One region of the Mesorhizobium sp. B264B1B genome, then DNA from elsewhere that is predicted to be linked to it. Evidence: riboswitches for the same ligand, from Rfam matches in the RefSeq annotation. Region 1 holds a riboswitch; the other holds the start of a gene.
What was found. A riboswitch is a leader RNA that binds a small molecule or an ion and turns the genes downstream of it on or off. The one in region 1 is predicted to bind thiamine pyrophosphate.

Region 1 (7,406 bases):
ACGCGCGCCGGCCGCGCCGAAAGCACATAGATGCGGTCGGACAGGAACACAGCTTCGCGCACGTCGTGGGTGATCAGCAGCGCCGTCCAGCAGTGGCGCCGCCACATCTGTTCCAACCAGCGTTGCATGGCGGCGCGGGTCAGCGCATCGAGTGCGCCGAACGGCTCGTCGAGCAGCAGCATATCGCGTTCCTGCACCACGGTGCGCAGCAAGGCCGCGCGCTGGCGCATGCCGCCGGAAAGCTGCGCCGGAAAATGCCGTTCGAAACCGGCAAGCCCGAATTCCTCGAACAGCGGAGCAACGCGAGCGCGGGCAGCCTTGCGCCTGACACCTTGCACCTCAAGCCCGAGCGTGGCGTTGTCAAGAATGCGCCGCCAAGGCATCAACGCGTCGCGCTGCGGCATGAAAGCGAAATGCCGGCCGTGGTCATCGAGCGGCTTGCCGTCGAAGAATATCTCGCCCTCGCCGTGAAGCGCGCCGGTCAGAAACTGGAACAGCGTCGACTTGCCGGCGCCGGAGGGGCCCAGAATGGAGACGAATTCGCCGGCGCCGACGCTGAGCGAAATGTCGGCAAGCACGTCGAGTCCTTCGAAGGCCTTGCGCACATGTCGCAGTTCGAGCCGGTTCATCGCCACGGCCCCTTTCCTGCGGCCCGCCCGCCGGCGGTCCGTTCCCATGGCATGGCAAGGCGCTGGACCAGCATCGTCAGCCCGAACAGGACGAGCGTCAGCACGGCGCTGACGGCGACGGCGGCCAGCACCAGGTCCGGGCGGAAGTTGTTCTTGGCGTTGAGCATGTAGATGCCGAGGCCCTTCGCCGCGCCCGCATATTCGGCGAAGATGGCGCCCACGACAGCATAGGTGATCGAGATCCTGACACCGGCGAAGAAGTAGGGCAGCGCCGAGGGCAGCCGCGCCAGGACGAAGACACGCCAGCGCCCTGCCCCCATGGCGCGCAGCATTTGGCCGATCTCAGCCTCCGTCGCCTCATATCCTTCGGCCAAAGCCACCAACATCGGAAAGAAGGTGACCAGCGCCACCAGCATGATCTTGGGCATCAGCCCAAAGCCGAACCACAGCACCACCAGCGGTGCAATCGCCACCAGCGGCAAGGTCTGGCTGACCACGAAGACCGGAAAAAGGGCGCGCCGCAATGGCTGGGAGAAGTCGATCAATATCGACAGCGCAAAGGCACCGCCGAGCGAACAGGCAAAGCCTGCGAGCGTGGCACGGAGGGTTGGCACGGCGTTATCGGCCAGCGCGTGCCGGTTGAGCATTGCCTGAGCGAAGACGCGCGATGGCGCCGGGAGGATTGTCGGCTTGATGCCACCAAAGCGCGCATAGAGTTCCCACGCGGCTAGCAGCAGCCCCACCGAAAGCATCGCCGGAGCGGTTCTGGCGATGAGGTCCACGATCGGACGCGAAGGGGCGGACGGGGAGGACACGCAGGTACCCGGAGCGGATGGCGCGCGGCGCGCCGTCAGACGGCGGTGGGGCTGTTGGCCGAGACGGTGACGTCGAGCGTTACGTGGCCGGCACCCGGCCCGAAGCGGCAAAAGGCCTCGTTGAGTGCGGTAAAAATGGCGCCTGCGTCGCCGCGCAACTTTGTGCAGAAATGCTTGGAGCGCTCATATACGCCCGACTGCTTCAGGAAGTCGATGCAGCCATAGATCTCGTCCATGTGGTCGTCGGTGCCCATGACATAAAGCGAGAACTGCGCCGCCGCCGGCTGGCCGGTGGCGGCCACGCCGCGCACGGCGGCGATAGCGGCTTCCTTGCGCGGGCCGAGCGGCCCGGCAGGTCCGCCAAACGCGTCGGAGCGGCAGATCAGATCGTCCGGCTCGCCCGGGCAGCCGCGCGAGATGGCGGCCGAAAGCACGCAATGCTTGCCGCTGCGCGCTGCCGCCACGAACAGGTCGCGCATGGCAGGAAACAGCACCTCGGGCGGTCCGACCAGCAAGGTCGAGATATCGTCGGTCTCGATCCGCAGTCGATCACGATAAGGGTCCAGTGCCCCGAGCGCGCCAAGGATGACGCCGACAAAATCGCTGGACATGGGATATAGGGAAATCTGTGCGCCTGAAAACATCGCCCGCCTCGCTCCGCTGGTATTACCCAGATCAGCTTCTAGGGTCTGTGGGCTTGCCGCCCCCGTCTCAGCCCCGACCGTACGGAGCACCCCTGTGGATGGACGCGTTAAAGCACCAATCGGGCGGCTATGAAAGCTGTTTTTTCAGGACCATCGCCGGAAATGCATTGCGCCAGGCCTGATTTATGGGCGGTTCCGTCGGGCCCGGTCTTGAGGGAAATTTGTCCGGAACCTTAGCCACGACGAGTGGTTGTCCCTATAGTCGCAAACGCGACGAACTTCGTGGAAACGAGCGAAGACTTCACAGAAATGGAGACAAACCATGCTCATGAAAATCCTCGCAGCTTCGGCTCTTACCATTGGTCTCGCGACTTCGGCGATGGCGCAAAGTGCTGGCGGAAACGGCGCCAATAATGGGCCCGGCAGCGGCCAGTCGGTCACGGTCGACCCGAACACGCCGGCATCGCCGAACACGGTGGATCCTGGCACGACCGGCAGCACGACCGTCATGCCCGACGGCATGAATTCGAACGCGGACCGGAACTGTCCGGCCAGCCCACAAGGTGCTCAGCCGGATGCCAGCCACACCGCTCCGGGCACCGCTTCGCCGACCGTCAATGACAAGCATTGCGGCAAGTAGCCATTCGCCGAAACTGCTGGAGAACGCCACGGGGCGTCTGTTCCGTGGCGTTTCCGTCTCTTTATGTTTCACCCTCGCCGAACAGGCAGGCGCCTGAGACGTAAACCGCCATCGGCCTTCGTCTCGGTTCGGGCGCCGTCTACGAAACAGCCTTTTCGCGAACCGGCAGCTTCCAGCCCGGCCTGACGAAATGACAGGTGTAGCCGTTCGGGTATTTCTGCAGATAGTCCTGATGCTCGGGTTCGGCTTCCCAGAACGCGCCGGCCGGAGCCACCTCGGTGACCACCTTGCCGGGCCACAGGCCCGAGGCGTCGACGTCGGCGATAGTGTCTTCGGCGACGCGCTTCTGCTCATCGCTGGTGTAGTAGATCGCCGAACGGTAGCTCATCCCCACATCGTTGCCCTGGCGGTTGCGTGTCGTCGGATCATGAATCTGGAAGAAGAACTCCAGCAGCGTACGGTAGCTCACACTGGCGGGATCGAAATTGATCTCGATGGCTTCGGCATGGGTGCCGTGGTTTCGGTAGGTGGCATCAGGCACGTCGCCGCCGCTGTAGCCGACGCGCGTGGACAGGACGCCCGGGATGCGTCGGATCAGATCCTGCATGCCCCAGAAACAGCCGCCGGCAAGCACCGCGCGTTCGCTTGAAGTCGCCATATCAAATCTCCCCAAAGCAACTCCGGGGAAAGGTTGTAGCCGTTTCCGTCCGGAATTGCGCACGATAAAACTGGAGGCCCGACGCTATGACAGCCGCTCCAGGATTTCCCATAGATGGGCATTGTCGTCGGCTTCGTCCAGTCGACGGGGGCGTCCTGCTGCCGATCACCACGGACGCGCGGCGTCACTCCCCAGGCCTGAACCTGCGCACCACGACCTCGAATACGATATCCGATATCCACATCGCGCAGACGCCGATGAGGAATGCGGCCGCCAGGGTCGTGGTGTCGTCATTGGCCATCGGCAGGCCCATGGCGCGGGAATACTGGACCACGGGCAGCGTCAGATAGGCGGCGGCTAGCGCGCCGCAGATCGGCGAGGCCACCATCTCGCGCGGTTTGTAGCGGTGGCGCGACAGCGCGCGCAATATGCCGCCGGAAAGGCCGGCGACCACCACCGGCACCTTGATGCCGAGCACATCGAAAAGATCATGCATCATTTCATTGTCTCGCGATCAGGAAACAGAACGACCGATCCGGCACCGAAGATGAGCAGTCCCAGAGCAGCAGGGCCCGAATCGAGCGGCAATACGATCGTCATGGTTTCCACCCGCACAGTTTCTCGCCCTTGCGGTTGTGCGCCAGCAGCATCCGGACTTCCGCATCCGACAGCGCTGCAACGGCGGATGCGGACAAGCGCATCGGGCTCGAGACCGCGCAAAATCCGCCTGTGACGGTGGTGCAGCCGGCTACCGCGACAAGTGCTGCGGCCGCTGCGACAATCAATCCCTTGCCCATGACCTGAGCTCCTTTCGGGCAGTGGCGGCGGGCAGCGCGCCGATATCGTTGTCAACCTGGTCGGCGACGTCGCGCGCCGCCGCCTCGGCCGCGGCCTGCCGACTACGTTCGGCGCGCTCGCCGGCAAGCCGCTGGCGAACACCCCAGCCAAACGCAGCGACGATGGCTGCGCCGATGCCGAGAACGGTCGAATTGCTGAGCAGGAAGGAGAGGAGCGCGCTCATTGGTTTGGCGCGTCCTTGACGAGATAGCCGACGGCAAACACGGCTAGCGGCAGCAGCGTGGCCCATGTCTCGGCATCGTACCAGGACGGCCAGACATTGCGTACGAAGACGCCCGAAATCGAAACGGCGGCGGCGGCGATGGTCGCGGCCGTCAGCTTGTTGGTCGGGCGGATGGTCGGCTGGGTTGTCGTGGCCATGATCAGAACATTCCTTGCAAGGTGGCGGCGACGTGGTGCCAGGCGGCGTAGGCGACGAGCAGGCACGCGACAATGATCCCGCCCGCCTTGGCGGCGGCTGGGATGTTGGCGCCGGCAGGCGCCGCCGCGACCGGTTCGACGGCATCTGTGGCAGCAGCGCCGCCCGGCGCCGCCGCAGCAGCGGTCGGCGCAGGATCTGGCCGCGTGGCCGATGCCTCGCCTGCCCCGACAGCCGTCAGCAGCAGCGCCTGTGCGCGGACGGATCCGACCCGGCTCGACCAGCCTTTGCCGAAAGTCGGCCAGGTCGGAAGCCGCTTCAGGAAAGCCAGGCGGGCATCGCAGAGATTGTCGATGACGACGGCGGCCGGTCGGGAACCGACGGCCGCGAGCGTCTCGGGCCCGATGCGGCCGTCCTGGGCGGTGCCGACCACTGCTTGAAGATATTTCGCCGCCCTGCTTGGCCCACTGTTCACGGCATAGTCGAACACCGCGTAATCCACGCCGTCGGGCAACTCGGCGCCAGCCACCGCATCCCAGTAGAAGCGGCGGTACACCGTGGCGAGTTGGGCATCGCTGATCTTCCTGAGATCCGCCTTGGCGGCATCCGCCTTCACGTAGCGGCGGAAATTGGCGAGCGTGACGCCCTTCATGGTGGCGCCGCCCGGATCGGCCGGATTGTCCGACCAGCCGCCTTCGGATTTGAGGACGAGCGCAAGCGCCCGCGTAAAATTGCGGTCCATGATATCCCTTTCGATTTCTTGGTGGATGAGGTGAGTGGGTGATCGCCGGCAGCACAGGGGTGCGGATAGTCGCCGTTGCGCGCGCCTCGGTGCCTACTTGCAGTGCGTCAAAACCGGAGGTCGCCTTGCGCGCCGGCCGACGCATGGTTAGAAAAAATACAATTTTAGGACGAACAGGTCTGGGATGAGAGACTTTGTTGGCGCCGCGCGACGCCTGGCCTTCAACAGCCTGTCGGCCGCCATCGATCGCCGCTGGAACGTCGACCCGCTGGGCTCGGCGCCGCGTGCCTCGAAAAAGGAATATCTGAGGCTGTTCGAAGCCACCCGGCGCGTCTCATTCCCTGAGATCGACAGGCTCGAGGCCGAAACCGGCTTTGCCGTCGATCGCGACTGGCTCGACGAACTGGCCCTCCACACCCAGATCACCATCAAGACCAGCGCGCTCGCCTACCCGCACGGGCGGGTGCTCTACAGTCTTCTTCGCCGCCAGCTGGCCGACAGCCCAAGGCCGTTCACCACCGTCGTCGAGACCGGCACCGCGCGTGGTTTCTCCGCGATCTGCATGGCCAAGGCACTCGCCGATGCCGGCGCCTGCGGGCATGTCGTCACGCTCGACGTCCTGCCGCACCATCATCGCTTCTACTGGAATTGCATCGACGACCATGACGGCAGGAAGTCGCGCGCCGAACTGCTTCGGCCGTGGCAGCCGCTGGCCGACCGGATCATTTTCCTGCAAGGCGATTCACTCCTTCAATTGCCCAGGGTCGGCGTGAACCGGATCCACTTCGCCTTCATCGACGCGCAGCACACCAGGAAGAACGTGCTGGCCGAGCATCGCTGCGTTTCGGGCGTTCAGCGCGAGGGCGACATGGTCGTATTCGACGACGTCACGCCGGGGTCCTTCGATGGCGTGGTCGAAGCGGTCGCCGAGATCGAGCGGCAGGGCCGGTACGAGGTGCGCCGTCTGAACGCGTCCAAGCAAAGAACCTATGCCTGGGGCGTCAGGCGGTGACGAGACGAGAGCCCGGATAAACCATCGGAGGCGAGACCTTGCTCAGAAATATCGCCCGCAGGCTTTATCTCGGCATGCGCCGGAACATCGACACCCCGCCCCATGGCGGCCGATGACTACCTGAAGGTGCCGTACTTCCCCATGGCGACGAAGCATTGCTGATCCTGCAAGAAACCGAACTAGCGCACCACCCAGCGATTGAGCCTGACCGCGCGGCCGGCAGCGGCTGCTGCCGGCAAGGCATTGGTCAGTGTCACCGTGTTAGCCGAAGGTGCGCCGTTCACAGTTGTGTGGTGCCATTGGAGCTCTGCTCCGGTAATCACAGTGTCAAGTTCGATTCCAATACGGTCGCCAGCCGTGATTCCCGCGACGCTTGCTAAGCCAATCGTGGTGGCACCGGAAATGGCGGCGGTGGAGACGGTGGTCTTCAGTAGGAATGTATTTCGATATCCACCAAATTGTGCCCGCTCGATGGTCGCTCCAACGGGAAGATAGCTTTCCATAAGGAAGCTATAGCAAAGCCGGCTGATGTCGGTCTCTTGATCACGCAATCGCAGTATGGGCGCGGCGAAGCCTTGTTCAAAATCGATACTTTCAATGATCGTTGCGCCAATCCATCCGGACGCCCCAACGAAGAATGAGGCAACAGATGGGTGTATCCACAGCCAGTTGGTCGAAAATTCATAAACCGATGCACCGGTTCGAGCGATTGACTGGCCGTTGCTACCTTTTGCATAGTACGGGGCATTGCCTGACAACACGGTGCCAGAGGCGTCGAAACAGATGACCGTAATGGCGCGCGAACCGTTAAGGAAGTTGAGGAACGCGTGCTGTGTGGTGTTGGCTTTTTTGTAGATGTGGCCGACAGCCTGGCCCGAGCTTGACACCACAAGTTGGCCGTCGCCGTTGGCCCGCGACGTGCGCGCCGTGACACCGTTGGTCAGGAAGGGCGATGGAGCTGTATAACCGCCGGTCGCGCTGTCGTACAAAACGACGCCGGGTACCGTGATGCGGCCCTCGGCCTGCACCGGAAAGAACCGCTCGCCCTGA
Region 2 (7,406 bases), on a different contig from region 1:
CCGAGCCGCACCGAACCGGCATCCGGCTGCAATTCTCCGGTCAGCATCTTCAGAAGCGTCGTCTTGCCGGCGCCGTTCGGCCCGACGAGGCCGACGCGGTCGCCGCGTTGGATGCGGGTCGAGAACCCCTTGACCACGGTGAGGTCGCCAAAGCTCTTCTCGATGTTCCTGGCCTCGATCACCAGCTTGCCGGATTCGGCGGCGTCGCTGGCCACCATGGTCGCGGTGCCTTCGGCGCCGCGATGGCCGCGAAAACGCTGGCGCATGGTCTGCAATTCGCCCAGGCGGCGCATGTTGCGCTTGCGCCGCGCCGTCACGCCATAACGCATCCAGTGTTCCTCGCGCACGATCTGGCGGCCGAGCTTGTGCTGTTCGCGCTCTTCTTCCTCAAGCACCTGGTCGCGCCATTCCTCGAAATGGCCGAAGCCCTTATCCAGCCGGCGCGTCTGGCCCCGGTCGAGCCACACGGTGGCGCGCGAGACGCGCTCAAGGAAACGGCGGTCGTGCGAGATGACGATGAGGGCCGAGGAGGTGCGGACGAGTTCCTCTTCCAGCCATTCGATCACCGAGAGATCGAGGTGGTTGGTCGGCTCATCGAGCAGCAGGATATCAGGCTCGGGCGCCATGACGCGGGCAAGGGCGGCGCGCCTGGCCTCGCCGCCGGAGAGGTCGCCCGGCTGCTCCTCGCCCGAGAGGCCGAGGTGCTCCATCAGGTAGCTGGCGCGATAAGGATCGTCGGCGGGACCGAGGCCGGCCTCGACATAGGCGCGCACGGTTGCGAAGCCGTCCATGTCGGGCATTTGCGGCAGATAGCGGACGGTCGCCGATGGCTGGCGGAACACCTCGCCGTCCTGCGGCTCGATCAGGCCGGCGGCGATCTTGAGCAGCGTCGACTTGCCGGACCCGTTGCGGCCGACCAGCGCGATCTTGTCGCCTGCCGACGCAGCCAAGTCGGCGCCGTCGAGCAGGGGCGTGCCGCCGAACGTCAGTTTTATTCCGTCGAGATTGAGAAGAGGCGGCGCCATGTCAGCTTTCTGGCAAGGGATAGGGATGGGCGAGCAGCAGCGCGCGCCCCGCTCCCAGCGCGATCTCGAGCCTGCCCTTGACCTCATTAGAGATGGTCAGCGATGAGCCGAACGCGACCTTGACGCGGTCAAGCGGCCATTTCGCGCCGGCGACGGTCAGCCCGGCAAGCTCGGAAAAACCCAGGATCGAGAACAGGGTGCCGTCTGTATAGTCGAAGCGGACCGTGCCGTGCGCCAGGGGCATGCCTTCCTGCGCGCCGCTGGTCAACAGCACCTTTGTCCCGGCCCCGGCCAGCCGCAGGGCGAGCGCCATGTGCAGGAAGGCATGGTCGGCGCGCTTGCCGCCGAAGGCGCCGGCAAGCACGAGGCTGGTCGCGCCGCGCTCCAGGGCGGCCGATATCGCGAGTTCGCCATCGGTGGCGTCCTTCTCTGCCGGGAAGGTTCGGCGCGGCACGGCGGCCAACTCATCCGGCAGGCCGGCGGGCACGGAATCGAAATCGCCGACCCACAGTTCCGGCACAAGGCCGAGCGTGCTTGCATGGCCGATGCCGGCATCGGCGGCGATGACGCGGGTTCCCTCGACCTGACGGTCGAGCCGTGGCGTGCGGATGAGATCGCCGCCAAGCAGGATGGTGAATGTGCTCATATCGTGTGGCCCTTACCAGCCCGACAGCGGAAACGGAAGGCCGGCAAACAGCCACTTGCGCGGTTCACCGGCCGGGCCTATGTGTCGAGGCGCTCTAACGGGGTGCCGGACGCGATATTTCGCGGACCGGCTGAGAGGCAGTCTCGCCAACCCGCTGAACCTGATCCGGTTTGTACCGGCGGAGGGATTAGACGTTTCGGACAGTCCGACGCCTCAATTCCTTTAACCCGAACGAAGGAGGCGCCGATGCGCACGCTTTTATACGCCCTTGTCTCTGCAATGGTCGTGGTTCTGTCCGGGCCGGCCTTAGCCAAGGACAAGCTCACCGTCTACACTTATGAGAGCTTTACCGCCGACTGGGGCCCCGGCCCGGTGGTGAAGAAGGAATTCGAGGCCGAATGCGGCTGCGATGTCGACTTCGTCTCGGTTGCCGACGGCGTCGCGCTGCTCAACCGCGTCAAGCTGGAAGGGGCCGCGACCAAGGCCGACATCGTGCTTGGCCTCGACACCAATCTCACCGCCGATGCCAAGGCCACTGGCCTGTTTGCGCCGCATGGCGCCGTGACCGGGCTCAATGTGCCGGGCGGCTGGAACGACGACATCTTTGTCCCGTACGACTATGGCTATTTCGCCGTCGTCTATGACACGCAGAAGCTGAAGACGCCGCCCAAGAGCCTGAAGGAATTGGTCGAGGGCAGTGCCGACGACAAGATCGTTATCCAGGATCCGCGCACCTCGACGCCGGGCCTCGGCCTGCTGTTGTGGGTGAAGTCGGTCTATGGCGACAAGGCGCCGGAGGCCTGGGCCAAGCTCAAGGCGAAGGTCTTGACCGTGACGCCGGGCTGGAGCGAGGCCTACGGCCTGTTCACCAAGGGCGAGGCGCCGATGGTGCTGTCCTACACGACCTCGCCCGCCTACCACATGGTTGCCGAGAACACCGAGCGCTACCAGGCCGCTTCCTTCGAGGAGGGCGAGTATCTGCAGATCGAGGTCGCCGGCATCACCACGACGGGAGCCAAAAATCCGCTGGCGGAAAAGTTCATCGCCTTCATGACCGGGCCGAAATTCCAGGATGCCATCCCCGAGACCAACTGGATGTTCCCGGCCGGCAAGACCGACAAGCCGCTCAATCCGGCCTTCGACAGACTGGTCAAACCGACCAAAACCTTGCTGTTCAGTCCCGAGGAGGTCGCGGCCAACCGCAAGGCATGGGTGGATGAATGGCTGGCGGTGATGAGCAAGTAGTTTGGTCGTATGATCGGATGATGAGTGCTCTACAGCGCCCCCCACTGTCCTGCCGGACATCTCCCCCACGAGGGGGGAGATTGGCCGTCACGACGGCTTTCGCCAATTGGCGACGTCACAGGAGAGGGTGGAGCGCTGAAGCAGCCAATCTCTCCCCAAGTGGGGGAGATGTCCGGCAGGACAGAGGGGGGCGCGAAGGAACGCGACGCTCGCTAAAGGTCCTTTGGGTGGCGCAGCGTGCAGCGCGCGTCTGACCCCCGCATCTCCGCCGGTATCCTCGCGCTTGCGGCGATCGGGCTCCTGATCGGCGGCGCGTTTGCGGGTCTTCTTTTCGAAGGCGCGAACGATTTCTCCGGAGCCTGGGCAGCCTTCGATCCTTATCTCCTGCGCGTCGTGCGCTTTACGTTGTGGCAGGCGGCGCTTTCGACGCTGTTGTCGGTGGCGCCGGCCCTGTTCGTGGCTCGCGCGCTGTCGCGGCATCCGCGCTTTCCCGGCCGCGGCTTCATCCTCCAGCTCTTCGCCCTGCCGTTGGCGCTGCCGGCGATCGTGGCGGCGCTCGGCATCCTGGCGCTCTATGGCCGCGCCGGCTATTTCGCCGGCTTTCTTGGTGCCGTCGGCGGTTACAATTGGCCGGGCATCTATGGCCTCTCCGGCATCCTCGTTGCTCATGTCTTCTTCAACCTGCCGCTGGCCACGCGGCTGTTCCTCGAAGCGCTGCAAACCATCCAAGCCGACCAATGGCGGCTGGCGAGCCAGCTCGGCATGGGTGCCGCACCGGCTTTCCGGCTGATCGAGTGGCCGACACTGCGCGCCGCTCTGCCGGGCGTCGCCGGCCTGGTGTTCATGCTCTGCATCACATCCTTCACGATCGTGCTGACGCTGGGCGGTGGCCCCGGCGCGACGACGCTGGAGGTCGGCATCTACCAGGCTCTGCGTTTCGATTTCGATCCCGCGCGGGCGGTGGCGCTGACGCTGCTGCAGATCGCGCTGACCTTTGTCGTGGTGCTGGCGTTGACGCGGCTCGGCGCCAACACCACCGGTGACGCCAATCTGCCGGTGGCGCCGCGCCGCTACGTCTCGGCCGGCAGGACCGAGGCCGCGCTGAATGCCGCGCTCGTCGTGCTGGCCCTTTTGTTCGTCGCCGGGCCGATGACGGCGACGGTGATGTCAGGCCTCGGCGCCGACCTCGGTCGTCTCGCCGGCGAAGCGGCGGTGCGGCAGGCGACGCTGACCAGCGCCGTGCTGGCTTTCCTGTCGGCGCTGCTGTCGGTTGCGCTGTCGCTTTCGCTCGCCATGGCGCGCCGCGTGCTGGCCCTGAAGCGCCGCTCCGGTCCGCGGACCGTGCTCGAACACGCCACCGACACCGGTGCCGGCTTCGTCCTGGTCGTGCCGCCCATCGTCATCGGCGCCGGCTGGTTCCTTCTGCTGCGCCATGTCGGCGATGTCTTTGCCATAGCCCCGGTCATGGTCGTCACCGTCAATGCAGTCATGGCGATGCCTTTCGCCATCCGTGCCATCCGCCCCGCCTATGATGCGGCGAGCGAGCGCCATGAGCGGCTCTGCGCGCTTCTGGCAATAGCGGGCTGGGCCCGGTTGCGGCTGGTCGACTGGCCGTCGCTGCGACGGCCGCTGGCCACCGCCTTCGCGTTTGCCATGGCGCTGTCGCTTGGCGATCTCGGTGTCATCGCACTGTTCGGCAGTGATTCCGTGCAGACTTTGCCCTACCTTCTCCTGGCGCGCATGGGCAGCTACCGTACCGAGGACGCCGCCGGCCTGGCGCTGCTGCTCGGTCTGGTCTGCCTTGCGCTTGTGGTGGCGGCGAGCTGGCTGGGAAGGGGGGAACGAGACTGATGGCTGCGGGCGCCACCAATGGTGCGACAAGGGGAGCCGAGGTGCGGCTGGACACGGTCTCGTTCAGCTACGGCGACGCGCCGCTCGTTTTCGATGTCGATTTCGCCGCGTCGAAAATTACCGCCATCATGGGGCCGAGCGGCTCGGGCAAGTCGACGCTGCTCAATCTGGTGGCGGGCTTCGAGACGCCGCGAGCTGGCCGCGTGCTGATCGGCGGCGCCGATGTCGGCGCGGCGCCGCCTTCGGCGCGGCCCGTGTCGATGGTGTTCCAGGAAAACAATCTTTTTGCCCATCTTTCGGTCGAAGAGAATGTCGGGCTCGGCCGCTCGCCCTCGCTGCGGCTGACCGAGGCCGACCGCGCTGACATCGCGGAGGCGATCGCGCGCACCGGCCTCGCGGGCAAGGAAAGACGCCTGCCGCGCGAACTTTCGGGAGGCGAACGCCAGCGTGTCGCATTGGCGCGCGTGCTGGTTCGCAACCGCCCGGTGCTTCTTCTGGACGAGCCTTTCGCTTCACTCGGACCGGCCTTGCGCGACGACATGCTCGATCTTGTCGCCGACGTGCATGCCGAGCGGGGCATGACGCTGCTGTTCGTCACGCATCAGCCACAGGACGCACGCCGTATTTGTGAGGAGGTGGTGTTCCTCGACAACGGCATGGTTGCCGCCAAGGGCAAGGCGGATGATTTCTTTGCCGGGGCTGGTCCTGAAGTTTTCCGGCGCTATGTTGGCACAAGCGCCTGGGAGGCTGGATCACGAGATATTGCCCGGAAGCGGACATAATTTACGCTCAAACCGGCTCCTGGCGACGGGGCGATTGCTTGCCATGACAGAGGTAGTGTGGCTAGGTCCGCCCTGTACCGGTCCGGTGCAGGCCGTGATTTGCCTGCAGCATCCGCCGCGCGTTGGTATGGCGTGGATGCTGTAATGCTTTGATTTGCGCATGAGCCCTTGCGAGGATCGCCCCGATTTTCGCGGGCATGCGCCAGACCCGAAAGGAAGCCGTTCTGCCGACCGGCACGGAAAGACCAAGAGGGAAAATGCTGGCGCGCTTTCTGGCGCTGGCCGGCTTTGTCGTGGCCCTGGCAAGCTGCCAGATGTTCACACCTCCGGAAGTCCAGGAATCCGGCTTCCAGCCTTCCGACAAACCGATCACGGTCGACAATGTCGCGGCCAATAACAAATTGGCCGAACTGGCCAAGGCGCAGCATCCACGCATCCTGGCGACCTATGGCGGCGAATACTCCGATCCCAAGCTCGAGCGCATGGTCGCCAAGGTCGTAGGCAGCCTGACGGTGGTGTCGGCCAACCCGACCCAGACCTATCGTATCACCATCCTCAATTCGCCCAACGTCAATGCCTTCGCACTGCCGGGCGGCTACCTCTACGTCACGCGCGGCCTGCTGGCGCTGGCCAATGATTCGGCCGAGCTCGCCGCCGTCATCGCGCATGAGATGGGCCACGTCACCGCTAACCACGGCCTGCAGCGCCAGCAGCTCGAGGCCGAGGAGGGGCTCGCCACCAAGGTTGTTTCCGACGTGCTCGGCGACAGCCCGACCGCCAAGGCGGCGCTGATCCGCGGCAAGCTGAGACTGGCGCAGTTTTCGCGCAACCAGGAACTGGAGGCCGACGCGATCGGCATCAAGTCGATCGGCGAAGCCGGCTACGATCCTTACGCCGCCGGCCGCTTCCTGCAGTCCATGTCGGCCTACACCGATTTCCGCTCGATCAGCGGCGCCACCGACGCCAGCCTCGATTTCCTGGCAACGCATCCCAATACGCCGCAGCGTATCGACCTTGCGCAACGCCATGCCCGCCAGTTCGGCCCGCCGGGCGTCGGCACCCGCGATCGCGACGCCTTCCTCGCCGGGATAGACGGCCTGCTCTACGGCGACACGCCGGAAGAAGGGTATGTGCGCGGCGAGACCTTTCTGCATCCGGGCCTGGGCGTGTCCTTCTCGGTGCCGGAGGGCTTCATCATCGACAATTCGGCCGCCGCCGTGACAGCGACCGGGCCGGGCGACATTGCGATCCGCTTCGACGGCGTGTCGATCGACAAGAACCGTGCGCTGACCGATTATATCAGGAGCGGCTGGGTGGCCGGTCTCGACGACGCGAGCGTCAGGCAGGAAACGATCAACGGCAACGAGGCGGCGACGGCGCATGCAGGCGCCGAAGGCTGGCAGTTCGATATCGCGGTAATCCGCGCCGGCGGCCAGGTCTACCGGCTGCTGACGGCGGCACCATCCGCCAGCACGTCGCTCGACACCGTGGCGCGTTCCGTCAGCGGCTCGTTCCGCATTCTGAGTGCCGCCGAAAAGGCGGCGCTGAAGCCGCTGCATATCCGCGTGGTCACCGTCCAGCCGGGGCAGACGATGGGTTCGCTTTCGGCGCAGATGGTCGGCGTCGACCGCAAACTCGACCTGTTCCGGGTGCTCAACGCGCTGTCGCCGGGGGCTGCGGTTTCGGCCGGCGACAAGGTCAAGATCGTCACCGACAAATAGCCGATAGTCGGCGCTGACCCGCTCTCTCGTTTTTGGGACGAGAAACTTCTAGGTAGTTTTCCTGGAATGGATTTAGGCGGCGGTGGCGAGGAATTCCGGGTTCTGCTTCACCAGCGCCACTTTCAGCTTTTCCATG

Region 2: it holds a riboswitch for thiamine pyrophosphate, as region 1 does, so the genes downstream of both, thiB (thiamine ABC transporter substrate binding subunit) here and LB547_RS28535 (YkoF family thiamine/hydroxymethylpyrimidine-binding protein) in region 1, are expected to answer to the same signal.

What each region holds. Positions count from the first base shown of each region.
Region 1 is NZ_JAIUIS010000019.1:49,272-56,677, reverse strand. It holds gene LB547_RS28545 (ABC transporter ATP-binding protein) at 1-629, opposite strand, end outside; gene LB547_RS28540 (ABC transporter permease) at 626-1,381, opposite strand; gene LB547_RS28535 (YkoF family thiamine/hydroxymethylpyrimidine-binding protein) at 1,480-2,088, opposite strand; TPP riboswitch at 2,079-2,192, opposite strand; gene LB547_RS28530 (hypothetical protein) at 2,411-2,728, shown strand; gene msrA (peptide-methionine (S)-S-oxide reductase MsrA) at 2,868-3,386, opposite strand; gene LB547_RS28520 (hypothetical protein) at 3,571-3,882, opposite strand; gene LB547_RS28515 (hypothetical protein) at 3,983-4,183, opposite strand; gene LB547_RS28510 (ABC transporter permease) at 4,168-4,407, opposite strand; gene LB547_RS28505 (hypothetical protein) at 4,404-4,604, opposite strand; gene LB547_RS28500 (glycoside hydrolase family 108 protein) at 4,607-5,344, opposite strand; gene LB547_RS28495 (O-methyltransferase) at 5,529-6,356, shown strand; gene LB547_RS28490 (hypothetical protein) at 6,536-7,406, opposite strand, start outside.
Region 2 is NZ_JAIUIS010000008.1:183,531-190,936, reverse strand. It holds gene LB547_RS18340 (ABC-F family ATP-binding cassette domain-containing protein) at 1-1,025, opposite strand, end outside; gene LB547_RS18335 (thiamine diphosphokinase) at 1,027-1,671, opposite strand; TPP riboswitch at 1,760-1,875, shown strand; gene thiB (thiamine ABC transporter substrate binding subunit) at 1,918-2,916, shown strand; gene thiP (thiamine/thiamine pyrophosphate ABC transporter permease) at 3,154-4,767, shown strand; gene thiQ (thiamine ABC transporter ATP-binding protein) at 4,767-5,549, shown strand; gene LB547_RS18315 (M48 family metalloprotease) at 5,807-7,270, shown strand; gene LB547_RS18310 (RNA polymerase factor sigma-32) at 7,343-7,406, opposite strand, start outside.